Regions from separate parts of the Pseudomonas sp. NFX1 genome, predicted to be linked through region 1. Evidence: predicted binding sites of a transcription regulator. Region 1 holds the regulator's gene; each other region holds the start of a gene.
What was found. Region 1 encodes FliA, which starts transcription of late flagellar genes. Its sites were predicted from a motif close to CTAAAGTTTNNNNNNNNNNNGCCGNTAA; they were not measured.

Region 1 (9,941 bases):
CCTTCGTGGGTCAGCGAAGAGAACATCAGTACCGGCGTCGGGCAGCGCTGCATGATGTGCCGCACCGCCGTGATGCCGTCCATCATGGGCATCTCGTAGTCCATGGTGATGACATCGGGCTTGAGCGCCAGCGCCTGGTCGATTGCTTCCTTGCCATTGGTCGCGGTACCCACTACCTGGATCGTCGGGTCCGCCGAGAGGATTTCCGAGACGCGGCGGCGGAAGAAACCGGAATCATCCACCACCAGGACCTTGACTGCCATAAACACTCCATTAGGCGGCGCAACCCGCCAGGGTGCGCCACCGAAATCAAATACGCCGCGCGGCGTAACGCTTGAGCATGCTCGGGACGTCGAGGATCAACGCGATGCGACCGTCGCCGGTGATAGTGGCCCCGGACATGCCCGGCGTGCCCTGCAGCATCTTGCCCAGCGGCTTGATTACCACTTCTTCCTGGCCCACCAGTTGATCGACGACAAAGCCAATGCGTTGGGTACCGACCGAGAGGATCACCACGTGGCCCTCATGCTGCTCTTCGTGCACCTGGCCCTGCACCAGCCAGCGCTTGAGGTAGAACAGTGGCAGCGCCTTGTCGCGCACGATCACCACTTCCTGGCCATCGACCACATTGGTGCGCGACAGGTCGAGGTGGAAGATCTCGTTGACGTTGACCAGCGGGAAGGCGAAGGCCTGGTTGGCCAGCATCACCATCAGGGTCGGCATGATCGCCAGGGTCAGCGGCACCTTGATGACGATCTTCGAGCCCTGGCCCTTGGCCGAGTAGATGTTGATCGAGCCATTGAGCTGGGAAATCTTGGTCTTCACCACGTCCATGCCGACACCACGGCCGGACACGTCGGAGATCTCGGTCTTGGTCGAGAAGCCCGGGGCGAAGATCAGGTTGTAGCAGTCCGACTCGCTCAGACGCTCGGCGGCGTCCTTGTCCATCAGGCCCTTCTCCACCGCCTTGGCGCGCAAGATGTTGGGGTCCATGCCCTTGCCGTCATCGGAGATCGACAGCAGGATATGGTCGCCTTCCTGCTCGGCCGACAACACCACCCGGCCGGTCCGCGCCTTGCCGGACGCTTCACGCTCGTCGGGCATTTCCACGCCATGGTCGACCGCATTGCGCACCAAGTGCACCAACGGGTCGGCCAGGGCCTCGACGAGGTTCTTGTCGAGGTCGGTCTCTTCACCGACCAGCTCCAGGTTGATCTCTTTCTTGAGCTGGCGGGCCAGGTCGCGAACCAGGCGCGGGAAGCGGCCGAAGACTTTCTTGATCGGCTGCATGCGGGTCTTCATGACTGCGGTCTGCAGGTCGGCGGTGACCACGTCGAGGTTCGACACGGCCTTGGACATGGCCTCGTCGCCGCTGTTCAGGCCCAGGCGCACCAGGCGGTTACGCACCAGCACCAGTTCGCCGACCATGTTCATGATCTCGTCCAGGCGCGCGGTGTCGACGCGCACGGTGGTTTCTGCCTCGCTGACGGCATGCTTTTCTGCCGCAGGGGCCGGCGCCCGTGGTGCAGGCGCAGGCTTGCTGACAGGCGCCGGTGCGGGCTTGGCCACTGGCTTGCTTTCGACCTTGGCAGCGACAGTTGCTTCGACCGCGACGGCGTCGCCAGAGAACTTGCCCTTGCCGTGCAACTGGTCGAGCAAGGCTTCGAATTCGTGCTCGCTGATAGCGTCACTGGCCGTGGCGGCCGGTGCAGTGCTCACGGGCGCAACTGCAGCGGCGGCGGGCAAGGCATCGGCCTGGAAGGTGCCCTTGCCATGCAGCTGATCGAGCAGCGACTCGAATTCTTCATCGGTGATTTCATCGCTGACCGGCACGGGGGCGCTGGCCACCGGCTCAGCGACGACTTCGGCGCTGAACTGGCCTTTGCCATGCAACTGGTCGAGCAGCGATTCGAACTCGGCGTCGGTGATCTCGTCACTGGCGCCGCTGACGCTCTCGCCTTGCAGCTGCTCATCGGCAGCGGCCTGAGCCTTGACCGCGTCAAGCGAGTCGAGCAACTGCTCGAATTCGCTGTCGGTGATGTCCGGCTCTTCGGCAGGCGCTGCGGCCAGCGGTTCAGCGGCCGCAGGCTCGGCAGCGGCGACTTCGTCAGCAGCGGCAGGCTCGGCCAGGCGCGACAACGCGGCCAGCAGCTCCGGGGTGGCCGGGATGACTTCGCTGCGCTCGCGGACCTGGCCAAACATGTTGTTGACCGTGTCCAGCGCTTCGAGCACCACGTCCATCAACTCGGCGTCGACCCGGCGCTCACCTTTGCGCAGGATGTCGAACACGTTCTCGGCGATATGGCAGCACTCCACCAGCTCGTTGAGCTGGAGGAAGCCGGCGCCCCCTTTTACAGTGTGGAAACCGCGAAAAATGGCATTGAGCAGGTCGGCATCATCCGGTCGGCTTTCCAGCTCGACCAATTGCTCGGACAGTTGCTCAAGAATTTCGCCGGCTTCTACCAGGAAATCCTGAAGGATTTCTTCATCGGCGCCGAAGCTCATTAAACGTGCTCCTTAAAAACCCAGACTGGACAGCAGATCATCGACATCGTCCTGACCGGACACGACGTCTTCACGCTTATCGGCATGAATCTGCGGACCTTCACCCCGAGTCGGATGTTTTTCTTGATCTTTTTCAGCGCGAAGCTGCTGGTGGTCATGTTCGATACCGGCAAAACGGTCGACCTGACTGGCCATCAGCACGAGCTTGAGCAGGTTGCTTTCCACCTCGGTGACCAACGCGGTGACCCGCTTGATCACCTGGCCGGTCAGGTCTTGGTAGTCCTGAGCCAGCAGAATGTCGTTGAGATGGCCGGAAACCTTGCGGTTGCCTGCGGCGCTGTGCGTCAGGAAACTGTCGACACGTTTGACCAGGTCACGGAATTCTGGCGCAGCGACTTCGCGGCGCATGAAGCGCTGCCAGTCGACGCTCAGGGCCTTGGCCTCACCTGCCAGGTCGTTGAGCACCGGCGTGCTTTCCTCGACCAGGTCCATGGTGCGGTTGGCCGCACCCTCGGTCAGCTTGACCACATAGGACAGGCGCTCGGTGGCGTCGGTGATCTGCGAGACTTCCTCGGCCTGCGGCATGTTCGGGTCGATCTGGAAGCTGACGATGGCGCTGTGCAGCTCTCGGGTCAGCTTGCCGACTTCCTGGTACAGGCCACGGTCGCGGGTCTGGTTCAGCTGATGAATCAGCTGCACCGCCTCGCCGAAGCGACCACGCTCCAGGCTCTCGACCAATTCCTGGGCATGTTTCTTCAGGGTCGTTTCGAACTCCCCCAAAGACGTTTGTGATGAATCCATGGCGCGCCCCCTGACGTGACTCAGCCGTTGACGCGTTCGAAGATCTTCTCGATCTTTTCTTTGAGCACCTGAGCGGTGAACGGCTTGACCACGTAACCATTGACGCCGGCCTGGGCCGCTTCGATGATCTGGTCACGCTTGGCTTCGGCGGTCACCATCAGTACCGGCATGGTTTTCAGCTTCTCGCTGGCGCGGACTTTACGCAGCAGGTCGATACCGGACATGCCCGGCATGTTCCAGTCGGTCACCAGGAAGTCGTAGTGGCCGTTTTCCAGCATCGGCAACGCCGTGGTGCCGTCATCGGCTTCGTCGGTGTTGGTGAAGCCCAGATCACGTAGCAGGTTCTTGATGATCCGCCGCATCGTCGAAAAGTCGTCAACGATGAGGATTTTCATGTTCTTGTCCAATTAGACCTCCAAGCAGTCTCAAACGCGCTCGGCCCCCGAGCACGCATTCATTCAATTCGGCACAACGTGAAACGGCTGCAGCGTCTTCAACGGCGAACGGTTGGCACTCAGCGCGCCCGCCATTCACCCAGACGGCTGCGCAAACGTGCGGCGCACTGGCTGTGCAGCTGGCTTACGCGCGACTCGCTGACCCCCAGCACCTCACCGATTTCCTTGAGGTTCAGCTCTTCGTCGTAGTACAGCGCCAGCACCAGCCGCTCGCGCTCTGGCAGGTTGGCGATGGCATCGGTCAGGGCAGCCTGGAAGCGCTCGTCTTCAAGGTCGCGCGACGGCTCGACCTGGCCACTGGCGCCGTCCTCGTGCAGCCCTTCGTGCTCGCCGTCCTGCAACAGGTCGTCGAAGCTGAACAGCCGGCTGCCCAAGGTATCGTTCAAAATCCCGTAGTAATCGTCGAGACTCAATTGGAGTTCGGCCGCAACCTCGTGATCTTTAGCGTCGCGACCGGTTCTTGCTTCAACAGCGCGCATTGCGTCACTGACCATGCGTGTGTTGCGGTGTACCGAACGCGGCGCCCAATCGCCTTTGCGGACCTCATCGAGCATCGCGCCGCGGATGCGGATACCGGCGTAGGTTTCGAAGCTGGCGCCCTTGCTGGCGTCGTACTTGTTGGCCACTTCCAGCAGGCCGATCATGCCGGCCTGGATCAGGTCTTCGACCTGGACGTTGGCCGGCAGCCGCGCCAGCAGGTGATAGGCAATGCGCTTGACCAGCGGGGCGTAGCGTTCGATCAGCTCGTACTGGGCGTCTTTCGACGCCCTGCTGTACATCTTGAAGCCGCTCGCACTCATAGCACCGGTCCTGCGCTGGTGGGCTGCACCAGACGCTCGACGAAGAACTCCAGGTGCCCGCGCGGGTTGGCCGGCAACGGCCAGCTGTCGACCTTCTGCGCAATGGCCTTGAAGGCCAGCGCGCACTTGGAGCGCGGGAACGCTTCGTACACCGCGCGCTGCTTCTGCACCGCCTTGCGCACGCACTCGTCGTACGGCACGGCGCCGACGTACTGCAAGGCTACGTCGAGGAAGCGGTCGGTGACCTTGGTCAACTTGGCGAACAGGTTGCGCCCTTCCTGCGGGCTCTGGGCCATGTTGGCCAGCACGCGGAAGCGGTTCATGCCGTAATCGCGGTTGAGCAGCTTGATCAGCGCATAGGCGTCGGTGATCGAGGTGGGCTCGTCGCAGACCACCAGCAGCACTTCCTGGGCCGCGCGAACGAAGCTGACCACCGAGTCACCAATACCTGCAGCGGTGTCGATCACCAGCACGTCGAGGTTGTCGCCGACATCGCTGAAAGCCTGGATCAGGCCGGCGTGCTGGGCCGGCGCCAGGTGCACCATGCTCTGGGTGCCGGAGGCCGCCGGTACGATGCGCACACCGCCCGGCCCCTGCAGCATCACATCGCGCAGCTCGCAGCGCCCTTCGATGACATCGGCCAGGGTGCGTTTGGGGGTAAGCCCAAGCAATACGTCGACATTGGCCAGGCCCAGGTCGGCGTCCAGCAACATGACCCTGCGGCCAAGCTCGGCCAGCGCCAGAGACAGGTTCACTGAAACGTTAGTTTTGCCGACGCCACCTTTGCCACCGGTCACGGCGATCACCTGTACGGGATGCATGCTACCCATGTCTGTTCTTTACCTTGTCTCGCTGGGACTCAGGCCACACGTGAGGCAATTCTGCGTGCCCCTTGGCATAGCTACTTTGCACACGCTTCATCATCAACCCGCTCGCCGGGGGTTGTGGTAGAGATCAGCGAACATGTCGGCCATGGCCTCTTCGCTGGGCTCATCCTGCTGTTGCACATTGACCGCGCGCGTTACCAGTTGGTGCGCCCGTGGCAAGTGCAAATCGTCAGGAATACGTGGCCCATCGGTCAGGTAGGCCACCGGCAATTCATGACTGATGGCAAGGCTCAGCACATCGCCGAGGCTTGCCGTTTCATCGAGTTTGGTCAGGATGCAACCGGCCAGGCCACACCGCTTGTAGCTGTGGTAGGCGGCGGTCAGCACCTGCTTCTGGCTGGTGGTTGCCAGCACCAGGTAGTTCTTCGAGGCGATGCCCCGGCTCGCCAGGGTTTCGAGCTGCATGCGCAGGGCCGGATCGCTGGCCTGCAGGCCGGCGGTATCGATCAGCACCACGCGCTTGCGCAGCAGCGGCTCCAGCGCCTGGGCCAGCGACTGGCCCGGGTCGACGTAGGTCACCGGCACGTTGAGGATACGCCCCAGGGTCTTGAGCTGCTCCTGGGCACCGATGCGGAAGCTGTCCATGCTCACCAGCGCCAGCTGCGGGGCGCCGTACTTGAGCACGTAACGCGCAGCCAGCTTGGCCAGGGTGGTGGTCTTGCCCATGCCGGCCGGGCCGACCATGGCGATCACACCGCCCTCTTCGATCGGCTCGACCTCGGGAATCTCGATCATCCGCGCCAGGTGCGCCAGCAGCATGCGCCAGGCCTGGCGCGGCTCTTCGATCTCGGTGGTGAGTTCGAGCAGCTCGCGGGCAATCGGGCCGGACAGGCCGATGCGCTGCAGGCGGCGCCAGAGGTTGGCCTGCTGGGGCTTGCTGCCTTGCAACTGGCTCCAGGCCAGCGAGCCGAGTTGCACTTCCAGCAGCTCGCGCAGGCCCGACAGCTCCGAGCGCATGGCATCGAACAGCCGTGGGTCGACCGGGGCCGGGGTGGGCGCTGCGGTAGGCGCCGGCGCATCCACGTGCGGCTCGATCAACGGTTCCGAGGCGGTCAGCGACTGCCCGGCGAACAATTGGCGGTTGTTGTCGCTGCTGTCGCTGCGCTGGTCCAGTTCGGCCTGGGCCGTGGCGATGCGCGTGTGGGTCTTGCGCAGCTCTTCTTCAAGCTCGGCGTTGGGTACGCGCGGGGCCAGTGCGGACAGCTTGTAGTCCAGCGCCGCCGTCAATTCGACACCACCGGCGATGCGGCGGTTACCGATGATGGCGGCATCGGAGCCAAGCTCATCCCGGACCAGCTTCATGGCCTGACGCATATCGGCGGCGAAAAATCGCTTAACTTGCATTATCCACTACCTCAGCCGTTAGGGCCCACGGTGGCAACGATGGTGACTTGCTTGTTGTCAGGTATTTCCTGATACGCCAGAACATGCAAATTCGGTACAGCCAGGCGACCGAAGCGCGACAGCATGGCGCGGATCGGGCCGGCGACCAGAAGAATGGCCGGCTGGCCCTGCATCTCTTGGCGCTGGGCCGCGTCAATCAGCGAACGCTGCAGCTTTTCGGCCATGCTCGGCTCCAGAAGAACACCGTCTTCCTGACCCTGCCCGGCCCTTTGCAGACTATTGAGCAAAATCTGTTCCAACCTTGGCTCCAGGGTGATCACCGGCAGCTCCGACTCAACGCCGACAATGCTTTGCACGATGGCGCGACACAATCCGACGCGCACCGCCGCGACCAGCGCGGCGGTATCTTGACTCTTGCCGGCGTTGTTGGCGATAGCCTCGGCGATGCTGCGGATATCGCGCACCGGCACCTGCTCGGACAACAACGCTTGCAAGACCTTGAGCAAGCCCGACAAGGAAATGACACCCGGCACCAGCTCTTCTGCAAGTTTAGGCGAAGCCTTGCCCAGCACCTGCAGCAGTTGCTGGACCTCTTCGTGGCCGATCAGCTCGTGACAGTGCTTTTGCAGGATCTGGTTGAGGTGGGTGGCCACCACGGTACTGGCGTCCACCACGGTGTAGCCCAGCGACTGCGCCTGGGAGCGCTGGCCAACGTCGATCCACACCGCCTCCAGGCCAAACGCCGGGTCGCGCGCGGCAATGCCGTTGAGGGTGCCAAATACCTGGCCTGGGTTGATCGCCAACTCGCGGTCCGGGTAGATCTCCGCTTCGGCCAGAATCACCCCCATCAAGGTCAGGCGGTAGGCACTGGGCTGCAGGTCGAGGTTGTCGCGAATGTGCACGGTGGGCATGAGGAAGCCCAGGTCCTGGGACAGCTTCTTGCGCACGCCCTTGATCCGCGCCAGCAACTGGCCACCTTGGTTACGGTCGACCAGCGGGATCAGCCGATAGCCCACTTCCAGGCCGATCATGTCGATCGGGGTAACGTCGTCCCAGCCCAGCTCCTTGGTCTCCAGCGCACGCTGCGGCGAGGGCAGCAGGTCCTGCTGGCGCTGCACCTCTGCCTGGGCCTTGGCCTTGACCTGCTGCTGTTTCTTCCACACCAGGTAGGCGCCGCCGCAGGCCATCAGGCCGAGGCTGAGGAAGGCCACGTGCGGCATGCCCGGCACCAGACCCATGACGATCATCAGGCCGCCGGACACCGCCAGCGCCTTGGGCGAATCGAACATCTGCCGGTTGATAAGCTTGCCCATGTCTTCCGAGCCCGAGGCGCGGGTGACCATGATGGCCGCGGCGGTGGACAACAGCAGTGATGGCAATTGCGCCACCAAACCGTCACCGATGGTCAGCAGGGCGTACACCTTGCCGGCTTCGCTGAACGGCATGCCATGCTGGAGCATGCCGATGAGCATGCCGCCGATGAGGTTGATGAACAGGATCAACAGGCCGGCGATAGCATCGCCGCGCACGAACTTGCTGGCACCGTCCATCGAGCCGTAGAACTCGGCCTCCTGGGCCACCTCGGTACGGCGCGCCTTGGCCTGGGCCTGGTCGATCAGGCCGGCGTTGAGGTCGGCGTCGATGGCCATCTGTTTGCCCGGCATCGCATCGAGGGTAAAGCGTGCACTCACCTCGGAAATACGCCCGGCGCCCTTGGTGACCACCACGAAGTTGATGATCATGAGGATGGCGAACACCACCGCACCGACCACGTAATTGCCGCCGATGACCACTTCACCGAAGGCCTGGATCACCTTGCCTGCGGCGCCATGGCCCTCCTGGCCGTGGAGCATGACCACCCGGGTGGACGCCACGTTCAGCGCCAGGCGCAGCAAGGTCGCCACCAGCAGGATGGTGGGGAATGCGGCGAAGTCGAGCGGGCGCAGGGCGTACACGCAGACCAGCAGTACCACGATCGACAGGGCGATGTTGAAGGTGAAGAACACGTCGAGCAAGAACGGCGGTATTGGCAACATCATCATTGCCAACATCACCAGCAGCAGCAGCGGCACGCCCAGGTTGCCCCGGCCGAGACCGGCCAGGTTGTGGCGGGCGTTGCTGATTAACTGAGTGCGATCCACCGCGAGTCCTCTTGATGCAAAACTTTGACGCCCAGGGGGCGCCTGGGCGTGGCTCTGCAAGAAGCCTTCCAACTTTGCTATTTGGATGTACGCCGTGGGATTTGGATGTATGCCGTGGGATTTTCGAATGCAGTTAGATCGAGCGCCGCCCGCGCGGCGCATCGCGAGCGAAGCTCGCTCCTACATTTGTTTCGGGCCAGTAACACCTGAACCTACGCGCGCGACCGCCTTGTTTGTACGACGCGATAGCGAGGTGGGCACCAAGAGGCCGCGCGCCAATACCTCAGGAATAACTGGCCCGAAACAAATGTAGGAGCGAGCTTCGCTCGCGATGCGCCGCGCGGGCGGCGCTCGATCTCACAGGCGCCAAAACCCTATCGCCCGGCGCCTGTCAGCCATCACGCCGCAAATCCGGCGGAATCGGCAGATCGTCTTTCAAAGGCTCCGGCCGCTTGCCCTTGCCCGACCGGTACTGACGAATCTGGAACACATACGCCAACACCTGCGCCACCGCCAGGTACAACCCGGCAGGGATCTCATGCTCAAGCTCGGTGGAGTAATAGATCGCCCGCGCCAGGGCCGGCGACTCAAGAATCTGCACCTTGTGCGCAACGCCGATTTCGCGAATCTTCAGTGCCATGAAATCAGTACCCTTGGCCAGCAACAGCGGCGCCGCCCCGCCCTTCTCCGGGTCGTATTGCAGCGCCACCGCATAGTGCGTCGGGTTGGTGATGATCACGTCCGCCTGCGGCACCGCGGCCATCATGCGCCGTTGCGATGCTTCGCGCTGCAACTGGCGAATACGCTGCTTGACCTCAGGCTTGCCCTCCGAGTCCTTGTACTCGTCGCGCACTTCCTGCTTGGTCATCTTCATTTTCTTGTGCGTCTGCCACAGCTGGAACGGCACGTCCGCTGCCGCGATCAACAGCAACCCCGCCGACATCCACAACGCACTCCAACCCACCACCTGCAAACTGTGGATGATCGCCTGCTCCAGCGGCTCGTTGG
Region 2 (9,941 bases), 1.3 Mb from region 1:
GCAAGCTGCAAGCTGCAAGAGGAGGTGGGCCAATACGCGGTCTGGTTTTCCTTGCAGCTTGTAGCTTGCGGCTTGCCGCTTTCTGGAGTAACCCCGTGATCAAACACAAGAAAGCCCAGTGGCCCTGGCACGCGCTGACTGCGCTGGTGCTGGTTGGCCTGGCGGTCAGTCTGTATCTGGCCACCTCATTGATGTCCTATGAATGGCGCTGGAACCGCGTCCCTCAGTATTTTGCCTACCAGGCCGAAGACGCCCAGCGCGCCGCCAGCAATGGCACCGTGCAGGACATCGTCATAACCGGTGACACCGCCCGCGTCTCGCTCAAGGGCGAAGACGGCGCCGAGCAGGTGCTCGATGTGGACAGCAACAGCCTGCTGCTGAGCCGTGGCGATGACGTCGCCGAAGGCGACCAGGTCGGTGTGACCCGCCACTGGGCGGCTGGCCCGTTGGCGTGGGGCCTGTGGACCACGCTGTGGTTGTCGGTGGTGTCGGGCGCCCTGGGCCTGGTGATCGGCCTGTTCGCGGGCCTGTGCCGGTTATCGAACAACCCGACCCTGCGTGACTTGTCGACGGTGTACGTCGAACTGGTGCGGGGCACACCGCTGCTGGTACAGATCTTCATCTTCTATTTCTTCATCGGCACCGTGCTCAACCTGTCCCGCGAGTTCGCCGGGGTTGCGGCGCTGGCGCTGTTCACCGGGGCCTATGTGGCCGAGATCGTCCGCGCCGGTGTGCAGTCGATCGCCCGAGGCCAGAACGAGGCGGCCCGCTCGCTGGGCTTGAATGCCAGCCAGTCGATGCGCCATGTGATCCTGCCCCAGGCCTTCAAACGCGTGCTGCCGCCGTTGGCCGGCCAGTTCATCAGCCTGGTCAAGGACACCTCGCTGGTCTCGGTGATCGCCATCACCGAACTGACCAAGAGCGGCCGCGAGGCCATCACCACCTCGTTCTCGACCTTCGAGATCTGGTTCTGCGTGGCAGGCCTGTACCTGCTGATCAACCTGCCGCTGTCGCACCTGGCCAGCCGGCTTGAGCGGAGGCTTGCGCAAAGTGATTGAAGTCCGTGATCTGGTAAAAGTCTTCGACACCCGCGGCCAAGTGGTTCGCGCGGTAGACAATGTCACCACGCGTGTGGCCAAGGCCGAAGTGGTGGTGGTGCTTGGCCCGTCGGGTTCGGGCAAGTCGACCTTCCTGCGCTGCCTCAACGGCCTGGAGCATTTCGACGAAGGCCATGTGGCCATCAACGGCCTGCAACTGGCCGACCCGAAGACCGACATCAACGCCTACCGCCGCGAAGTCGGCATGGTGTTCCAGCATTTCAACCTGTTCCCGCACATGACCGTGCTGGAGAACCTGTGCCTGGCGCAGAAGGTGGTGCGCAAGCGCGGCAAGGCCGAGCGTGAGGCCAAGGCCCGGGCGCTGCTGGAGAAGGTCGGTATCGCGCAGAAGGCCAACGAGTACCCGTCGCGGTTGTCCGGCGGCCAGCAGCAGCGCGTGGCGATTGCCCGTGCCTTGGCCATGGAGCCGAAGGTGATGCTGTTCGACGAACCGACCTCGGCGCTCGACCCGGAAATGGTCGGCGAAGTGCTGGATGTGATGAAGACCCTGGCCCAGGAAGGCATGACCATGGTCTGCGTTACCCACGAGATGGGCTTTGCCCGGGAAGTGGCTGACCGGGTGCTGTTCTTCGACCATGGCAAGTTGCTGGAAGATGCCTCGCCGGCGCAGTTCTTTGATACGCCGAAGGACCCCCGGGCGCAGGCGTTCTTGCGCCAGGTGCTGTAACCGCTTGGGGGCGCATTGCGCCCCCGGCAATCTCACAGGCTGAACCGCCCGACCATCCCCCGCAACTGCCGCCCCAGTTGCTCCAGCTCGCCACTCGAAGCCGCCGTCTGTTCACTGGCCGCACTGGTCTGGTCCGACACATCGCGCACATTCAGCACACTGCGGTTGATCTGCTCGGCCACCACGCTCTGCTCTTCGCTGGCCGTGGCGATCTGCTGGTTCATGCCCTGGATGCTCGACACCGTATCGGTAATCTGCCCCAGCGCATGCCCTGCCTTGCGGCTCAGCTCGACACTCTGCTCGGTCAGGCGCTTGCTGTTGTCGAGCAGGTGCGTGACCTCGTCTGTGCCGCTGTGCAGGCTGTCGATCAGTTGTTCGATCTCCTCGGTCGACTGCTGGGTCCGTTGCGCCAGCCCGCGTACCTCATCGGCGACCACCGCAAAACCACGCCCGGCTTCACCGGCCCGGGCGGCCTCGATCGCCGCGTTCAAGGCCAGCAGGTTGGTTTGTTCGGACACCGACTTGATCACATCGAGGATGCTGCCGATGCGCTGGCTTTCGCCCGCCAGATGCTGCATGGCTGCCAGGCAATCGTCCATCTGCCCGGCCAGTTGCTCGATGCGGCTGATGGCTTCGGCCACCACCTGATCGCCCACCTGTGCCTGCTGGTCGGCATTGGTTGCGGCCAGCGATGCCTGTTCGGCGTTCTGCGCCACCTCTTGCACGGTCGCGCTCATCTGGTTCATGGCGGTGGCCACCTGATCGGTTTCCTCGCGTTGCTGGCTGATACGCAGCTTGGTGTCCTCACTGCTGGCGGCCAGTTGCGAGGCCGCCTGTGGCAGGTGGCCGACACCTTGGTCGATGCCGCCAATCAGCTCGCGCAGGCTCAAGGTCATGTCGCGCATGCTGGACTGCAATTGGCCCATCTCGTCACGGCGCAGCACCGGCTCGACCTGACTCAGGTCGCCCTTGCTGATACGCGCGGCCACGGCCAGTGTCTGGCGCAGCGGCTGGGTAATCTGCAGGGTGATCAGCCAGCCGGCGATCACCCCCACCACCAGCGCCAGCATGGCCACGCTGGTCAGCAACGAGCGGGCTGCCAGGGCCTCGCTGTCGCGTTGCTCGACCTTGCGCTCGCCCAGTTCCACGCTGACGGCGCTCAACTCATCGCCCATCTTTTCCATGTTGCCTTGCAACTGCTCGACCCGTACGGCGGCGCGGCGGTACTGATCCAGGCTGGTGCGGTACTTGGCCAACTCGACGCCGGGCAGTTCCGTCAGCGTGCGTGGCAGGCCCAGGGGCTCAAGGCCCTTGAGCAACTGGCCAAGGCTGTTGTCAGCGGCGTTCAGTGCGCCATCGCCGACCTTGGCGAAACCCTCGACGGGCGAGAAGGTATAAGCGGGTACCAGGCTCTGCTGGTTGGCACCGTCGACGTGACGGCTGAGGGTATCCATCAGGCCCAGCACGCCGCTTTGCTGGCTGTCGGCAGGCATCTTCAGCAAGGCCTGGGTCTGTAGTTCGTCGATGACGTCGTTGAGTTTCTGCTCCTGCGCCTGCATGGCCTCGCGCAGCGCGTGCCGCTGGGTGACCGTGCGCTGCAGTTCGGCGAAGTCGTCGCGCAGGCGCTGCAATAGTTGCAGCTTGTGGGTGAGCATCTGGCGTGATTCATCGACGTTGCTGCGTTGCTGCAGGGTGGTCAGCATGCCTTCGAGTTGATCGAGGATGCGCACGATGCGCGACTTGCTGGCATCGTCGCTTAGTACGCGATAGGTGATGCGCTCTGCGCGCAGGTCCTTGACCAGGTCGTTGATCAGGCCGATTTCACTGAGTTGTTCCGAGCGGATGATGGCGCCATCCAGCGCGCGCCAGCCGCTGAGGGTGGTGGCCAGGGTAAGCAGCAAGACCACGGCGAAGCCGAGGGCAAGCTTGGCACCGACACTGACGTTGCCGAGCCTGCGGTTGAGGTAACCGAGCATGATGATTCTCCGTCCGTTTGAGAGAGGGCATGCCGACGCAATGCCGGCATGACACCCCTGCCCATCGGCAGCGGAGGCGTAGGACTTGACCTGATAATCCCGTAGGAAAATTCAGCAAAGACTGTATGAATTTCTGCGGGGCCCGCCGCGACGCTTGTGTAGGAGCGGCCTTGCGTCGCGAACGGGCTGCGTAGCGGCCCTGGTTTTTCAGCTTCGCCGCAGAGAGTGCTGGGGGCGCTACGCGCCCCGTTCGCGACGCAAGGCCGCTCCTACACAAAGCCCGCAGGCCGTGCATGATCAGAGCCTGAAACGCCCTACCAGCCCTTGCAGGTGCGTGCCCAACCGCGCCAGTTCCACACTGGAGCTGGCCGTTTCTTCACTGGCCGCCGAGGTCTGATCGGAGATATCCCGCACATTCATCACGCTGCGGTTGATCTCCTCGGCCACCGCGCTCTGTTCTTCCGCCGCCGTGGCAATCTGCTGGTTCATCGCCTGGATCGACGACACGGTACGGGTGATGGTCTCCAGAGAGCCCCCGGCGCGGCGGGTCAGTTCGACACTGCTGTCGGTCAGCTGGCGGCTGTTGTCCATCACGCTGGCCACGCGTTGCGTGCCGCTTTGCAGGCCGGCAATCAGTTCTTCGATTTCTTCGGTCGACTGCTGCGTACGCTGGGCCAGGCTGCGCACTTCGTCGGCGACTACGGCAAAGCCACGCCCGGCCTCGCCGGCCCGTGCTGCCTCGATCGCCGCGTTGAGGGCCAGCAGGTTGGTCTGCTGGGCCACCGACTTGATCACATCGAGCACGCTGCCGATCTTGTCGCTCTCGGCCTTGAGCTGGTTCATCGCTTCGCTGGAGTTGGCCACCTCAGAGGCCAGGCGCTCAATCTGGGCCACCGCCTCACCCACCACCCGATCACCCTCGCGGGCTTGTTGGTCGGCCATCAACGCGGCTTCCGAGGCCTGTTCGGCGTTGCGCGCCACCTCGTGCACGGTGGCAGTCATCTGGTTCATGGCCGTCGCCACCTGGTCGGTCTCGACCTTCTGGTTGTTGACCCCGGCGCTGGTCTGCTCGGTCACCGCCGACAGTTCCTCGGCGGCGCTGGCGATCTGCGTGACACCGTCGCCGATGCCGCCGATCAACTCACGCAGGCCTTGGGTCATGCGCTGCATGCTGGCCTGCAACTGGCCCAGTTCGTCGCGGCGTTGTACCGGCAAGTCCTGGCTCAGGTCGCCGCTGGCCACGCGCTCGGCAGCGCTCAGGGTCTGGCGCAGCGGGATGATGATCTGCCGGGTGATGGCCCAGGCCGCCAGCAGGCCCAGCGCCAGCGCCAGGGCGGTGGCGGCGGCGAGCAGGGTCTTGGCCTGGCTGGCACCGGCGTTGCGCACTGCCGTCTGTGAGGTGGTCATCGTCTGGCTGGTCTGCAGCAGCACCGAGCCTTGGTCGGCCATGTGTTGCAGTGCCTGCTCGCTGGCAGCCTGCGCACTGCCGAACTGGTTGACCGCGTCACGGTAGCCGGCCAGGGCGGTGGCGGCATCGTCGAGGCTGGCGGCATGTTCGGCGGGCACCTTGGCCGGCAGCGCCTTGAGTTCGGCCAGGGCCTGGTCGATGGCCTTCAGTGCGGTCTGCTGATACTGCGCGTCGCCGCTGTAGGTATAGCCACGGACCTGGAAGCGCGCTTGTTGCAGCAGTGCGCTGACGTCCACCGCATACTGGTATTGGCTGATATCACCGCCCTGCAGCAGGCCCCGCTGGACCCGGCCGACCAGCTCGACGGCCTTGTCGGCGCTGTCGCCAAGCACGGCACGGCTGGCTTCGCGGCGTTGGCCAGCCTGTTTCAGGTCGTTGAACGCTTGTTGATAGATGCGCACGGCCTCGCGCTGCTGTTCGAGGCGCTGGCGGTCGGCGGGGAGTTCGATCTGGCCCAGCATCAGTTGCACCTGGCGATCAAGATTGGCCAGGGCCTTTTCCAGCTCGGCCACAGCGGCGTCATTGCGGTCGCGCTGGTAATGCTGGCGGGCGATGCGCAGTTCCTGGGTGTATTGCTGGATCACCGAAATATTACCCAGCTTGTCGCCGCGGTCGATGACGCTGTCCAGGCCGTGCCAGCCGGTCAGGGTAATGGCCAGGGTCAGTAGCAGTACCAGGCCGAAGCCCAGCCCCAGCTTGCGATTGACGCTTACATTTCCCAGCACGTGGGCTAACCATCGGTACATGTTCGACTCCCCGGTAACTTGGCAGCACGGTTAATTATTGTGTTGCCAAGGCATCGGCCTGGGAGAGAGAAACTTGATGGGTGAAAAGCCTGACGATTACGTCAGAAAATACGCGATAACAGCGCGATTACGGCAGTTTCCACGCGCAGGATGCGCTCACCCAGCTGCACGGGCGCAAGGCCAGCCTTGCCCAGCAGCTCGACTTCATAGGGGATCCAGCCACCCTCCGGGCCGATGGCCAGGGTCACCGCTTGCTCGACGGCCCGCGGGCAGGCAGGGTAGGGGCCGGGGTGGCCCACCAGGCCCAGGGTGCCTTCGGCGATGGCCGGCAGGCGGTCTTCGACGAACGGCTTGAAGCGCTTCTCGATGATCACCTCGGGCAACACTGTGTCGCGGGCCTGCTCCAGGCCCAGGATGAGGTTTTCGCGAATGCTTTCGGGGTTAAGGAAAGGCGTTTGCCAGAAACTCTTTTCGACCTTGTAGCTGTTCACCAGGATCAGGCGCTCGACACCCAGGGTGGCGACGGTCTGGAACAGCCGGCGTAGCATTTTCGGCCGCGGCACCGCCAGCACCAGGGTCAGCGGCAGCTTGGCCGGTGGCGGCTGGTCGAAGCCCACTTGCAGTTCCGCTTCGTGGCCTTCCAGGCGCACCACCGTGGCGCGCCCCATCAACCCGTTGACCTGCCCGACGCGCAGGCTATCGCCCACCGCCACCCGGTGAATCTCCTGCATGTGGGTGAAACGCCGGTCGGCCAGGACCACGCGGTCGGCCGCGATGAAATCGGCTTGTTCGAGTAACAGCAGGTTCACGGTTGAGTCGCAGGGGGTTGGTCGTTGTGATCGTTCGCGGCTTCATCGTGCTCGCTGCGCTTGCGGATCAGGCTGCCACACAGCACACCGACCTCGAACAACAGCCACATGGGCACTGCCAGCAAGGTCTGGGAGAAGATATCCGGTGGGGTCAGGACCATGCCGACCACGAAGCAGCCGATGATCACGTAAGGGCGAACCTTCTTCAGGTACTTCACGTCGACCACGCCGATCCACACCAGCAACACCACGGCCACCGGGATCTCGAAGGCAACGCCAAAGGCGAAGAACAGGGTCATGACGAAGTCGAGGTAGCTGGCGATGTCGGTCATCATCGACACGCCTTCCGGTGTGGCGCTGGCGAAGAAGCCGAAAATTAGTGGGAACACCAGGAAATAGGCAAAGGCCATGCCGGCGTAGAACAGGAAGATGCTCGACACCAGCAGCGGAATGGCAATGCGTTTTTCATGGCGATACAGCCCGGGTGCGATGAAGCCCCAGATCTGTTGAAGAATGAACGGGATCGCCAGGAACAACGACACGATCATGGTCAACTTGAACGGCGTGAGGAACGGCGAGGCCACGTCGGTGGCGATCATCGTCGCATTGGCCGGCAGGTGGTCGCGCAGCGGCGCCGAGACCAGGGTGTAGATCTGCTGGGCGAAGGAGAACAACCCGGCAAAGATCAGGAAGATGACGGCGACACAACGCAGCAGGCGGGTGCGCAGTTCGGTCAGGTGCGAGACCAGCGGCATGGGCTGGTCGTGTTCCGGATTTTCGCTCATGGGGCTCGCGGCGGTTGTGGCGGTTCAGAGGGTGCGGCCGGGGCGGCAGGCGTGGCGTCTGGCGTAGCTTCGAGCCCTGCGGGAGGCTGCACTGTGGCCGTGGTGACCGGTGGCTGCACCGTTGGCGTCTGCGGGTTGAGGATGCGCCGGGCTTCCTCTTCCATGTGCAGGATGTGCTCGTTGTGCAGTTGCCGACGGATATCGTCGGCGCCGATCTCGCGCTCGACTTCCATCTTGATGCTGTTGAAGCTGCGCTTGAGACGCCCGATCCACAGCCCGGCCGTACGCGCGGCGCCGGGCAGGCGCTCGGGGCCGAGCACCAGCAGGGCGACGAGGCCTACGAGCAGCAGCTCACTGAAACTGATGCCGAACATGGGTCAGTCTTTCCGCTGTGGCTCTTGGACCGGCTGGGCCTGGCCCTCGATGGTGTGGCCCTGGGCCTGCTGGGCAGTGTTCTGCACCGGCGGAACGGGCTGTGCAGGCGGCGGCGTCTGCTCGGCCGGCTTGTTCTCTTCGTCGCTCATGGCCTTGCGAAAGCCCTTGATCGACTCGCCGAGGTCGCTGCCGAAGTTTTTCAGCTTCTTGGTGCCGAACACCAGCACCACCACCACCAGCAGTACAATCCAGTGTTTCCAGTCAAAGATACCCATGTTGCTCTCCTAGAATTCTATTCAGTCAGGCGGAAGGTTGACGCGCAGCCTTCTCGTCATGCCCGGAGAGCCCGAAACGGCGCTCCAGTTCATCAAGCACGGCCTGTGGATGCTGCCCCAACGCGCTGAGCATCACCATGCTATGAAACCACAGGTCGGCGGTTTCATAGATGACATCGCTGTAATCCTTGCTGATCGCAGCATCCTTGGCGGCAATGATCGTCTCGACGGACTCTTCGCCGAGCTTCTCGAGGATCTTGTTCAGGCCCTTGTGATGCAGGCTTGCCACGTAGGAGCTGTCGGGCGCCGCGTGCTTGCGTTGTTCAAGCACTTCGGCCAGGCGGTTGAGGGTGTCGCTCATGTCAGTGTCCTGCGCTATAGATGGCGTCCGGGTCCTTCAGGACCGGGTCGACGGTTTGCCACTGGCCGTCTTCGTAGACGCGGTAGAAGCAGCTTTCGCGGCCCGTATGGCAGGCGATATGGCCCAGTTGCTCGACCAACAGGATGATCACGTCGGCATCACAGTCCAGGCGCATTTCGTGCAATTTCTGTACATGGCCGGACTCCTCGCCCTTGCGCCACAGTTTGCCACGCGAGCGCGACCAGTAGATGGCGCGTTGCTCGGCGGCAGTCAGGGCCAGGGATTCGCGGTTCATCCAGGCCATCATTAGCACGCGTCCGGTCTTGTGGTCCTGGGCAATGGCCGGTACCAGGCCATCGCTGTTCCACTTGATCTCGTCCAGCCAGTCTTTCATCGTCGACTCCAAAACGGGCCCGCTCCTGTGCCGGGCCCTTTGCGCTAGTTTGCCAGCCAGAGGCGCGGCTGGCTATTGGCGCACGATCAGGTAAAGGCCAGCGGCCAGCATCAGCCATGCCGGCCAGGCGGCCGGGGCGGCCAGGCTGGCGGCCTCGGCGGCACCTGCGGCCAGTACCGCGCCACCGCCAAGCAGGCCGGCGCCGAGCAGGCGCAGTGCCCAGCGGTCGCCCTGGCGGCGCCGCTGGGGCAGTTGCGGGTCGTGCAGGTGCGGTTGCGACAGGCGTTCGAGCAGGTCGCGGGTCATGCCGGCCAGGTGCGGCAGTTGCTCGGCCTGGCTGTACAGGTTGCCGACCATGGCCTTGGGGCTATAGCGCTCGCGCATCCAGCGTTCCAGAAACGGCTTGGCGGTGCTCCACAAGTCCAGGTCGGGGTACAGCTGGCGGCCCAGGCCCTCGATGTTGAGCAGGGTCTTTTGCAGCAACACCAGTTGCGGCTGGACCTCCATGTTGAAGCGCCGGGCGGTCTGGAACAGGCGCATCAGCACCTGGCCGAAGGAAATGTCTTTCAACGGTTTTTCGAAGATCGGCTCGCACACGGTACGGATCGCGGCTTCGAACTCATTGACCTTGGTGTGCGCCGGCACCCAGCCCGAATCGATGTGCAGTTGCGCGACGCGGCGGTAATCACGCTTGAAGAAGGCGATCAGGTTGCGCGCCAGGTAGTCCTGGTCCTCTGCGGTGAGGCTGCCGACGATGCCGCAGTCGATGGCGATGTACTGCGGGCTCCACGGCTTTACCGTGCTGACGAAAATGTTGCCGGGGTGCATGTCGGCATGGAAGAAGCTGTCACGGAACACCTGGGTGAAGAACACCTCCACACCGCGCTCGGCCAGCAGCTTCATGTCGGTACGCTGGTCGGCCAGGGTTGCCATGTCGGTGACCGGCACGCCGTAGATGCGCTCCATC
Region 3 (9,941 bases), 440 kb from region 1:
ACAGAACTGGCCTATACCACACCGTTCGAACTGCTCGTCGCCGTCACGCTTTCAGCGCAATCCACTGACGTAGGCGTGAACAAGGCCACCGCGCGCCTGTTCCCCGTCGCCAATACGCCGGAAGCGATCTATGCCCTGGGCGTCGAAGGGCTGAGCGCATACATCAAGACCATCGGGCTCTATAACAGCAAAGCCAAGAACGTGATCGAGGCCTGTCGACTGCTGATCGAGCGCCACGACAGCCAGGTGCCAGAAACCCGGGAAGCCCTTGAAGCGCTGCCTGGCGTGGGGCGCAAGACTGCCAATGTGGTGCTCAACACGGCATTCCGGCAGCCGACCATGGCGGTGGATACGCACATTTTCAGGGTCAGTAACCGTACCGGCATAGCGCCGGGCAAAACGGTGCTCGAGGTCGAGAAGAAGCTGGTCAAGTTCGTCCCCAAGGACTACCTGCTCGATGCCCATCACTGGCTCATCCTGCATGGGCGCTACGTATGCCAGGCACGCAAGCCCAGGTGCGGGAGCTGTCGGATCGAAGACCTCTGCGAATACAAGCAGAAGACGTCTGACGATTGAGCCGATAGCGAAAAACCACCCGGTACGATTGAAAAAATCTTTTTTACCAGCGTCAGCTTTCTGGTTATAAGGACGGCCAATGGCCCCTTGGCTTGGAGCGACTCATGAGTGCCGATAAAGACGACCTGTCAATCGAAGATGATTTTGTTGCCGCGGATGATGAAGCGGAGCCCCAGGTAGAAACTGCAAAGACCAACTTGAGCAAACGCCGCACGATCGACAACCTGCTGGAAGAGCGGCGACTGCAGAAACAACTGGCCGATTTCGACTACGATCTGTAGCTTTTTTTGCAAAGCCTCCCTCAGGGAGGCTTTGTATGCTGGCGGTCAGTTCAGGCCGTGACGCTGGGCCAGTTCAATCAGGTCTACCAGCGACCTGGCGTTAAGCTTGAGCAGCAAGCGTGACTTGTACGTGCTGACGGTCTTGTTGCTGAGGAACATGCTGTCGGCAATTTCCTTGTTGGACCGCCCGCGCGACAGCTGCTGTAAAACCGTCATTTCCCGGGCAGAGAGCCGGTTGACCATATCCGTCTCGCTGCCACCACTGCCCCTGCCCCGTGACGCATGCAAGGCCTGGTTGGGGAAGTAGCTGTAGCCTGACAGTACGGCCTTGATGGCGCTTAGCAGCTCGGTCAACTCCTGTTGTTTGCACACATAACCCGCCGCCCCCGCCTGCATGCAGCGCATCGAAAAATTGCCAGGCACCTGCGAGGTCAGCACCAGCACTTTGCTGCCTGGGCTGAAGGCTGCCATGCGGGCGATGACTTCAAGGCCATCGAGTTTTGGAATACCGATATCAAGCACCACGATATCCGGTAGGTGTTCACGCGTCAGTTGCAAGGCGGCCACGCCGTTATCGGTTTCCGCAACGACGTCGTACCCGTGCCGCTCCATCAGCATGCGCACGGCCAGGCGTATAACCGGATGATCATCCACGATAAGGACTTTATTCATGCGATATCCATTCATTATTGATTTTTGCTGTGGCACGCCACGATAACCGACAGAACGCTTCAGGGTGCAACGATTTGCCAGTGAAACTCATGAATAGAGAAAACCTACAACACTTACAGAATTTTCCTACAAAGGCATGTACGGCCCCAACCGTAAAACTTAATGACCCGCAATTAACATCTATCACAGATTCAATTGATATGAGCAGCTGAAAACAAACCTTCGCGTGCAGATTATTCCACTTCACAGACGCTGAAAAAATCAGGCTCAACACCTATTTAAAGACATTTCTCAACTGGGAAAAAATCCAATCTTTAGTTGAGCACCAGTGTCAGGTAATGATAAGCAAAACCGCAGGAGACAGCCCTCATGCCCGAAGCACAACCTGTCGCCCCGCTGACGATCATTGCCATTTTCGCGGGGATCATAGAAGCATCCGCCCTTGCGACACTGCCGTTTCTCAGCGAATCCAGCCAGAGTCTCTATACATGGTTCCTGGTAGGCTTTCCGTTTTTCCTTACAGCGCTTTTCTTCTTGACGCTGAACTTCAATTACAAGTCGTTCTACAATCCTGTATCAAGCAAAACACCCAACGACAGACCCTCGCCAACAGTCTTGGAAGTAGCCGAGCCTATTACCCTTATCTTCTCTGGCCCAGATGCCCAACCTATGCTGGAACAGCAAATCCGCCTTGCCCTCGCGCAATCACCTGAACCCGCGCACAGCTGGCGCTTCTGTAATCTCGAGAAAAACCAATGCGCAAGGCTGTCGGTCTGCACCCTCGAGCAAGATGCTGCCAATCTCAGGGGATGAGGACCGGCTGGATGTCGACGCAAAAAAAACCCCAGCCTAAGCCGGGGTTCTTACAATGCGCGCCAATACTCAGAGCAACGAACGGCCCTTGTTGGCGGCAATGCGCATACGCAGCGCATTGAGCTTGATGAAGCCGGCAGCGTCCGCCTGGTTGTAGGCGCCGCCATCTTCCTCGAAGGTCGCAATGTTGGCATCGAACAGCGAGTCGTCCGACTTGCGGCCAACCACGGTGACATTGCCCTTGTACAGCTTCAGGCGTACCACGCCATTCACGTTGACCTGCGAAGCGTCGATCATCTGCTGCAGCATCACACGCTCCGGGCTCCACCAGTAACCGGTGTAGATCAGGCTGGCATACTTCGGCATCAGCTCATCTTTCAGGTGAGCGACTTCGCGGTCCAGGGTGATCGACTCGATCGCACGGTGGGCGCGCAGCATGATGGTGCCGCCAGGGGTCTCGTAGCAGCCACGGGACTTCATGCCGACGTAACGGTTCTCGACGATGTCCAGACGGCCGATGCCGTTGGCACCACCGATGCGGTTCAGGTCGGCGAGGACGGTAGCCGGGGACTTCTCGATACCATCGATGGCGACGATGTCACCGTTGCGGTAGGTCAGCTCAAGATAGGTAGCCTGGTCCGGGGCGTTCTCCGGAGAGACGCTCCAGCGCCACATGTCTTCCTCGTGCTCGGTCCAGGTATCTTCCAGGACACCGCCTTCGTAGGAGATGTGCAGCAGGTTGGCGTCCATCGAGTACGGCGACTTCTTCTTGCCGTGACGCTCGATCGGGATGCCATGCTTCTCGGCGTAGTCCATCAGCTTCTCGCGGGACAGCAGGTCCCACTCACGCCAAGGGGCGATGACCTTGACGCCCGGCTTGAGCGCATAGGCACCCAGTTCGAAACGAACCTGGTCGTTGCCTTTACCGGTCGCACCATGGGAAATGGCGTCGGCACCGGTTTCGTTGGCGATTTCGATCAAGCGCTTGGCGATCAGCGGACGGGCGATGGAGGTACCCAGCAGGTACTCGCCTTCGTAGACGGTGTTGGCGCGGAACATCGGGAACACGAAGTCACGCACGAATTCTTCGCGCAGGTCGTCGATGTAGATCTCTTTTACACCCATTGCCTGTGCCTTGGCACGGGCCGGCTCGACCTCTTCGCCCTGACCCAGGTCAGCGGTGAAGGTCACCACTTCGCAGTTGTAGGTATCCTGCAGCCACTTGAGAATCACCGAAGTATCAAGGCCGCCGGAATACGCCAGTACGACCTTATTTACGTCCGCCATGCCATCACTCCACGGGGTTGTACGGAAAGGGGTCGATTCTAACGGCGTTATGGAAAAATTTACAGTGGGGCGACAGCTTCTGACGACAAAGCGACAGGAATTGTCGATGGCGCGACGTCTGTCGGGCGCTGGTTGACGCCTGCGAGATGGAGCGACGCCCACCTCACTGTCAGGGCACTTTCGCACCCGGTGCCGGGGACGCCGGCGCGGCAGCAGGCGGACTGGCAGCAGCAGGCTGCTGCACAGGTTTTTCCACCGGCTTCTCGACGGGTGCCTCAGCGATTGCAACCCGATCCAGTTCGATATTCACACGCCGGTTGCGCGCCCGGTTGGCAGCACTGTTGTTCTTCGCCAGCGGATACCGCTCGCCGTGGAAGCGCACGGTGATCTGCGCCTCCGGCACGCCATGGGCTTTGAAATAGTCCGCCACTGCCATCGCCCTGCGCCGGGACAAATCACGGTTGGTCAGGCGATTGCCGCTGTTGTCGGAATGGCCGTTGAGCTCGATGTGATTAACCGTCGGGTCAGCCTTCATATAGTCAAGAACCACATCCAGCCGTGCCCTGGCCGAATCGTCAAGTTCGATGCCACCGCCAGGGAAACCCACCTGAGTCTGGCGAACCTGGTCATAGTTCATCGCCAGCAACTTGCTGGCACACACCTGGTAGTCGCCATAGGCCTTGGCGAAACTGACCGGCAGCACCCGCACTTCAATGGCCCGGCCAGCCTCCCCGGTGTAGTTGCGTACCACCGTGCTGCGCCCATCGAGCAAACCATTGATCAGGCGGCTGGCCTGGCCCTGGGACGAGCTGAACAGCACGCCCGTGCGCGCCATGCGCACGGTGCCCAGGTTGATGTCACCGCGCCCAGGCTGCCAGGGCGCCGCCGCCGCCAGCAGCGTGGCTGGCCCGGCCCCCAGCGCATTGCTGTGCGAGCGCAGTTGGAACACCGGCTGCTCACCTGCCCGGCGCACGAATTCGCCACTGCCAAAACCGTCGATCGGCTGGATCAGACGGCACTCGAACTGGTCGCCCTCGACTTGCCAGGCAATGTTCTCCATGCGCGTCTGGAAAGTCAGTGCACCGGCCGGCAGGCTGGCGAACAGGGTGAACAGGGCTAGGTAACGCTGGCGCACGGGCGGCTCCACAAATTCTGACGGCTTACCTGCAGGGTATCGGACGCCGCCCGAAAAACTTGATAGCCGTGCTCGGGCCAGGGTTTTCCGGTAGCATTGGGCCTTGAGTTCGACCCGCCTGGAATCCCCAATGTCCGATCGCCTGACCCTCCTGCGTCCCGACGACTGGCACATCCATCTGCGCGATGGTGCCGTCCTGCCCCATACCGTTGGTGATGTGGCGCGTACCTTCGCCCGTGCCATCATCATGCCCAACCTCGTACCGCCGGTGCGCAATGCCGTCGAAGCCGGTGCCTACCGTGAGCGCATCCTCAATGCGCGTCCGGCCGGCAGCCACTTCGAACCGCTGATGGTGCTTTACCTCACCGACCGCACCAGCCCCGAGGACATCCGCGCGGCCAAGGCCAGCGGTATCGTGTATGCCGCCAAGCTGTACCCGGCCGGCGCCACGACAAACTCCGATTCAGGCGTGACCAGCATCGACAACATCTTCCCCGCCATCGAAGCGCTGGCCGAAGTCGGCATGCCACTGTTGGTGCACGGTGAAGTGACGCGCAGCGAAATCGATGTCTTCGATCGCGAGAAGCGCTTCATCGACGAACACATGCGTCGCGTGGTCGAACGCTTCCCGACGCTCAAGGTGGTGTTCGAGCACATCACCACCAGCGATGCCGCGCAGTTCGTCAGCGAAGCGCCGGCCAACGTCGGCGCGACCATTACCGCCCAGCACCTGTTGTACAACCGCAACCACATGCTGGTGGGCGGCATCCGCCCGCACTTCTACTGCCTGCCGATCCTCAAGCGCAACACCCACCAGGTGGCGCTGCTGGACGCGGCCACCAGTGGCAACCCGAAATTCTTCCTCGGCACCGACTCGGCCCCTCACGCCCGTCACGCCAAGGAAGCCGCCTGCGGTTGCGCCGGTTGCTACACCGCTTACGCGGCCATCGAGATGTACGCCGAAGCGTTCGAGCAACGCAATGCGCTGGACAAGCTGGAAGGCTTTGCCAGCCTGCACGGCCCGGCCTTCTATGGCCTGCCGGCGAACACCGACACCATCACCCTGGTCCGTGAAGAGTGGATCGCACCAGAAAGCCTGCCGTTCGGCGAGCAGACGGTGATACCGCTGCGCGCTGGCGAGAAGCTGCGCTGGCGCCTGCTGGAGGAAAACGCGTGAGCGAAGACCTCTACGAAGACGATCAGGACAGCCAGGCCGGCGGTGGTTCGCGCCACCCGATGGCAGAGCGCTTCCGTGGCTACCTGCCGGTGGTGGTGGATGTCGAGACCGGCGGCTTCAATAGCGCCACCGATGCCCTGCTGGAAATCGCCGCCGTCACCATCGGCATGGACGAGAAGGGCTTCCTGTTCCCCGAACACACCTACTTCCACCGGGTTGAACCGTTCGAAGGGGCCAATATCGAGGCGGCAGCGCTGGAGTTCACCGGCATCAAGCTGGACCACCCACTGCGCATGGCAGTGAGTGAAGAAAGCGCGTTGACCGATATCTTCCGAGGCGTGCGCAAGGCGCTCAAGGCCAACGGCTGCAAGCGGGCGATCCTGGTCGGCCACAACAGCAGTTTCGACTTGGGCTTCCTTAACGCCGCGGTCAACCGCAACGACCTCAAGCGCAACCCCTTCCACCCGTTTTCCAGCTTCGATACCGCCACCCTCGCTGGCCTGGCGTATGGCCAGACCGTGCTGGCGCGGGCCTGCCAGAGCGCCGACATCGACTTTGATGGGCGTGAAGCGCATTCGGCGCGTTACGACACCGAGAAGACAGCCGAGCTGTTCTGCGGCATCGTCAACCGCTGGAAAGAAATGGGCGGCTGGCGCGATTTCAACGACTAAGCAGCCACAAGCTTCAAGCAGCAAGCAGCAAGAAAGGGCAGACAGCACACGCTCGGTTTTTCTTGAAGCTTGCAGCTAGAAACTTGAAACAAAAAAAACCGGCCACGAAGGCCGGTTTTTTATGCGCGCGGCAATTACAGCTTGCCAGCGTTCTCGCTCAGGTAAGCAGCAACGCCTTCTGGCGAAGCGTTCATGCCTTTGTCGCCTTTTTTCCAGTTGGCAGGGCAGACTTCGCCGTGCTCTTCGTGGAACTGCAGGGCATCGACCAGACGCAGCAGCTCGTCCATGTTACGGCCCAGTGGCAGGTCGTTGACGATCTGCGAACGGACTACACCGTTGGTGTCGATCAGGAAGGCGCCACGGAAGGCCACGCCGCCTTCGGACTCAACGTCGTAGGCCTTGCAGATTTCGTGGGTGATGTCGGCAGCCAAGGTGTACTTGACCTGGCCGATACCGCCGTTGTTGACCGGGGTGTTACGCCAGGCGTTGTGGGTGAAGTGCGAGTCGATCGAAACGCCGATCACTTCCACGTTGCGGGCCTGGAAGTCAGGGATGCGGTTGTCCAGGGCGATCAGCTCGGACGGGCAGACGAAGGTGAAGTCCAGCGGGTAGAAGAACACCAGGCCGTACTTGCCCTTGATGGCCGAAGCCAGGTTGAAGCTGTCGACGATTTCGCCGTTGCCCAGCACAGCTGGAACGGTGAAATCGGGGGCTTGTTTACCAACGAGTACGCTCATTGTTATCTCCTGATGAGGGTAAAAAACCGTTTGCCGGGCCAGACGGGCTTGCCCGACATCCAACAAAGGCCGACCATCATACACGGCTTCTCATGACAGACCGAATCCAACCGCCGGTCGCTCAAGCACGGCCCTTTCAGAAAGTCTTTTGACAAGCATTCTCATTACCATTAAGCTCCAACCCATCGACTCAACCAGCGATGGTCCGACTTTATGTATGTGTGTCTTTGTGTCGGCGTTACCGACGGACAGATCCGCGATGCGATCTTTGAAGGATGCTGCAGCTACAAGGAAGTTCGAGCCGCGACCAATGTCGCCAGCCAATGTGGCAAATGCGCCTGCCTTGCCAAGCAAGTGGTCCGTGAGACCCTGACCGAGCTCCAGGTCAGCCAGGCCACCCTGCCCTATCCGGTAGAATTTACCGCTGCCTGAAACCACTGATTTTGAAGAACCGGACCTTGTGTCCGGTTTTTTTATGCCCGTAATTCAATAACTTAGCACTCCAACGCGCTTCACAAACATTCTTATTCCTATTCATTTTCACTTATTATTCAATAACTTAGGTTTGACAGCCCTAAGTATCAGGCTCAAACTTCCCTGTATTGGCACACTTCTACAGGGCAGGAACCCGTCATGAAAGGCGACGTAAGCGTCATCCAGCATCTCAACAAGATCCTCGGAAACGAGCTGGTCGCGATCAACCAGTACTTCCTGCACGCACGCATGTACGAAGATTGGGGCCTGAACAAACTCGGCAAGCACGAGTACAAGGAATCCATCGATGAGATGAAGCACGCTGACAAACTGATCAAGCGTATTCTCTTTCTCGAAGGCATCCCCAACGTGCAAGACCTGGGCAAGCTGCTGATCGGCGAGCACACCAAAGAAATGCTCGAGTGCGACCTGAAGATCGAGCAGAAAGGCCTGATCGACCTGAAAGCCGCCATCGCTCACTGCGAAACCGTCGGCGACTTCGGCTCGCGTGAAATGCTCGAAGACATCCTCGAGTCCGAGGAAGAGCACATCGACTGGCTGGAAACCCAGCTGAGCCTGATCGACAAGATCAGCATCGAGAACTACCTGCAATCGCAGATGGGCGAAGAGTAAAATCGCCGCCCATAAAAAAACCCGCCTTGAGCGGGTTTTTTTATGGCTGTACGAAGATCAGGCTTCAGCAGCCTTTGCCTTGGCAGCAGCGTCCTTGATCAGGGCCTGCAGCTCACCCTTCTCGAACATTTCCAGCATGATGTCGCTACCGCCGACCAGCTCGCCCGCTACCCACAGCTGCGGGAAGGTTGGCCAGTTGGCGTACTTGGGCAGGTTGGCGCGGATTTCCGGGTTCTGCAGGATGTCGACGTAGGCGAACTTCTCGCCACAACCCATCACAGCTTGCGATGCCTTGGCCGAGAACCCGCACTGCGGGGCATTCGGCGAGCCTTTCATGTAAAGCAGAATGGTGTTGTTGGCAATCTGCTCTTTGATCGTTTCGATGATATCCATGGAACACCTCGTCTGAACTTTCCGACTCGATGGTCGGCACGGTGACGCATTGTATCGGAAAGCCGAGCGCTGTGCGCGGCCTTGCCATTGCTCAGGCGGCCTCCACGTGCACAGGCACGCCATTGAGGGCGGCATTGCCCGACACCTGATCGCGCAAGCGCTCATCGGTCAGGTCGTTGGCACTGACCCCGGGCTGCCCGTGGGCTATCCGCAATTGCACGCCCTGGCGCCCATGGCCATAGCCATGCGGCAGGCTGACCACACCTGGCATCATGTCCGTGCACGCCTGCACCTCGACTTCGAGGGTGCCGGTACGCGAGCGTATGCGCACTCGCTGGCCATCGTGCAACTGCCGCTGCTGCAAATCCTCAGGGTGCATCAACAGCTGATGACGCGGCTTGCCTTTGACCAGTCGGTGGAAGTTGTGCATCCACGAGTTGTTGCTGCGCACGTGGCGGCGGCCGATCAGCAAGAGCGCGCCAGCCGCCATCGGCGCCTGCCGCGCAAGCCTGGCCAAGTCGTCCAGCAACACCTGCGGTGCCGCCTCGATGGCCTGGCTGGCAGTGTTCAGGCGTGCCTGCAGATTGGCACCTAGCGGGCCCAGGTCCAGCCCGTGGGGGTGCCGATCGAGTGCTTCCAGCGAGAGCTTCCAGGCCGAGCCGTCGCCGTAGCGCCCTTTGCGCAAGGCCCAATCGATCATCTGCGCCGGTGCCAGGGTTGGCTTGAGCTCAAGGGCGGCCCGTTCGGCAAAGGCCTTGGCCAGGCCGACAAAGATCTCCCAGTCATGCAGCGCGCCTTCGGGCCTGGCCAGGATCGCGCGGTTGAAACGGGTCACATTGCGCACCGCCAGCAGGTTGAAGGTGCTGTCGTAGTGATCGTTCTCCAGTGCCGACGTGGACGGCAGGATCAGGTCGGCATGGCGCGTGCTTTCATTGATGTACAGGTCGATGCTGAGCATGAACTCGAGCCCCGCCAGCGCCCCGTCCAGTTGCCGACCGTTGGGCGTGGACAGCACTGGGTTGCCCGCCACGGTCACCAGGGCCCGCACCTGCCCGTCACCGGGCGTGAGGATTTCCTCGGCCAAGGCGGCGA

Region 2: DJ563_RS22870 (methyl-accepting chemotaxis protein) is a predicted target of FliA. The motif match lies at 6,026-6,053, and genes of this name have one in related genera.
Region 3: DJ563_RS26670 (flagellar protein MotY) is a predicted target of FliA. The motif match lies at 4,801-4,828, and genes of this name have one in related genera.

The regions. Positions count from the first base shown of each region.
Region 1 is NZ_CP169366.1:371,420-381,360, reverse strand. It holds gene DJ563_RS01685 (protein-glutamate methylesterase/protein-glutamine glutaminase) at 1-263, opposite strand, end outside; gene DJ563_RS01680 (chemotaxis protein CheA) at 310-2,505, opposite strand; gene DJ563_RS01675 (protein phosphatase CheZ) at 2,518-3,306, opposite strand; gene DJ563_RS01670 (chemotaxis response regulator CheY) at 3,327-3,701, opposite strand; gene fliA (RNA polymerase sigma factor FliA) at 3,821-4,561, opposite strand; gene fleN (flagellar synthesis regulator FleN) at 4,558-5,391, opposite strand; gene flhF (flagellar biosynthesis protein FlhF) at 5,485-6,792, opposite strand; gene flhA (flagellar biosynthesis protein FlhA) at 6,804-8,933, opposite strand; gene flhB (flagellar biosynthesis protein FlhB) at 9,325-9,941, opposite strand, start outside.
Region 2 is NZ_CP169366.1:5,080,483-5,090,423, forward strand. It holds gene DJ563_RS22850 (amino acid ABC transporter permease) at 96-1,058, shown strand; gene DJ563_RS22855 (amino acid ABC transporter ATP-binding protein) at 1,051-1,785, shown strand; gene DJ563_RS22860 (methyl-accepting chemotaxis protein) at 1,818-2,690, opposite strand; partial or broken gene DJ563_RS22865 (methyl-accepting chemotaxis protein) at 2,673-3,761, opposite strand; gene DJ563_RS22870 (methyl-accepting chemotaxis protein) at 4,059-5,975, opposite strand; gene DJ563_RS22875 (16S rRNA (uracil(1498)-N(3))-methyltransferase) at 6,077-6,784, opposite strand; gene tatC (twin-arginine translocase subunit TatC) at 6,781-7,569, opposite strand; gene tatB (Sec-independent protein translocase protein TatB) at 7,566-7,943, opposite strand; gene DJ563_RS22890 (twin-arginine translocase TatA/TatE family subunit) at 7,947-8,219, opposite strand; gene DJ563_RS22895 (phosphoribosyl-ATP diphosphatase) at 8,245-8,580, opposite strand; gene hisI (phosphoribosyl-AMP cyclohydrolase) at 8,582-8,974, opposite strand; gene ubiB (ubiquinone biosynthesis regulatory protein kinase UbiB) at 9,047-9,941, opposite strand, start outside.
Region 3 is NZ_CP169366.1:5,916,895-5,926,835, reverse strand. It holds gene nth (endonuclease III) at 1-576, shown strand, start outside; gene DJ563_RS26690 (PA3496 family putative envelope integrity protein) at 681-857, shown strand; gene DJ563_RS26685 (response regulator transcription factor) at 903-1,529, opposite strand; gene DJ563_RS26680 (hypothetical protein) at 1,899-2,342, shown strand; gene DJ563_RS26675 (argininosuccinate synthase) at 2,412-3,629, opposite strand; gene DJ563_RS26670 (flagellar protein MotY) at 3,799-4,764, opposite strand; gene pyrC (dihydroorotase) at 4,895-5,941, shown strand; gene rnt (ribonuclease T) at 6,001-6,612, shown strand; gene DJ563_RS26655 (peroxiredoxin) at 6,747-7,349, opposite strand; gene DJ563_RS26650 (bacterioferritin-associated ferredoxin) at 7,563-7,781, shown strand; gene bfr (bacterioferritin) at 7,983-8,456, shown strand; gene grxD (Grx4 family monothiol glutaredoxin) at 8,514-8,849, opposite strand; gene DJ563_RS26635 (molybdopterin oxidoreductase family protein) at 8,941-9,941, opposite strand, start outside.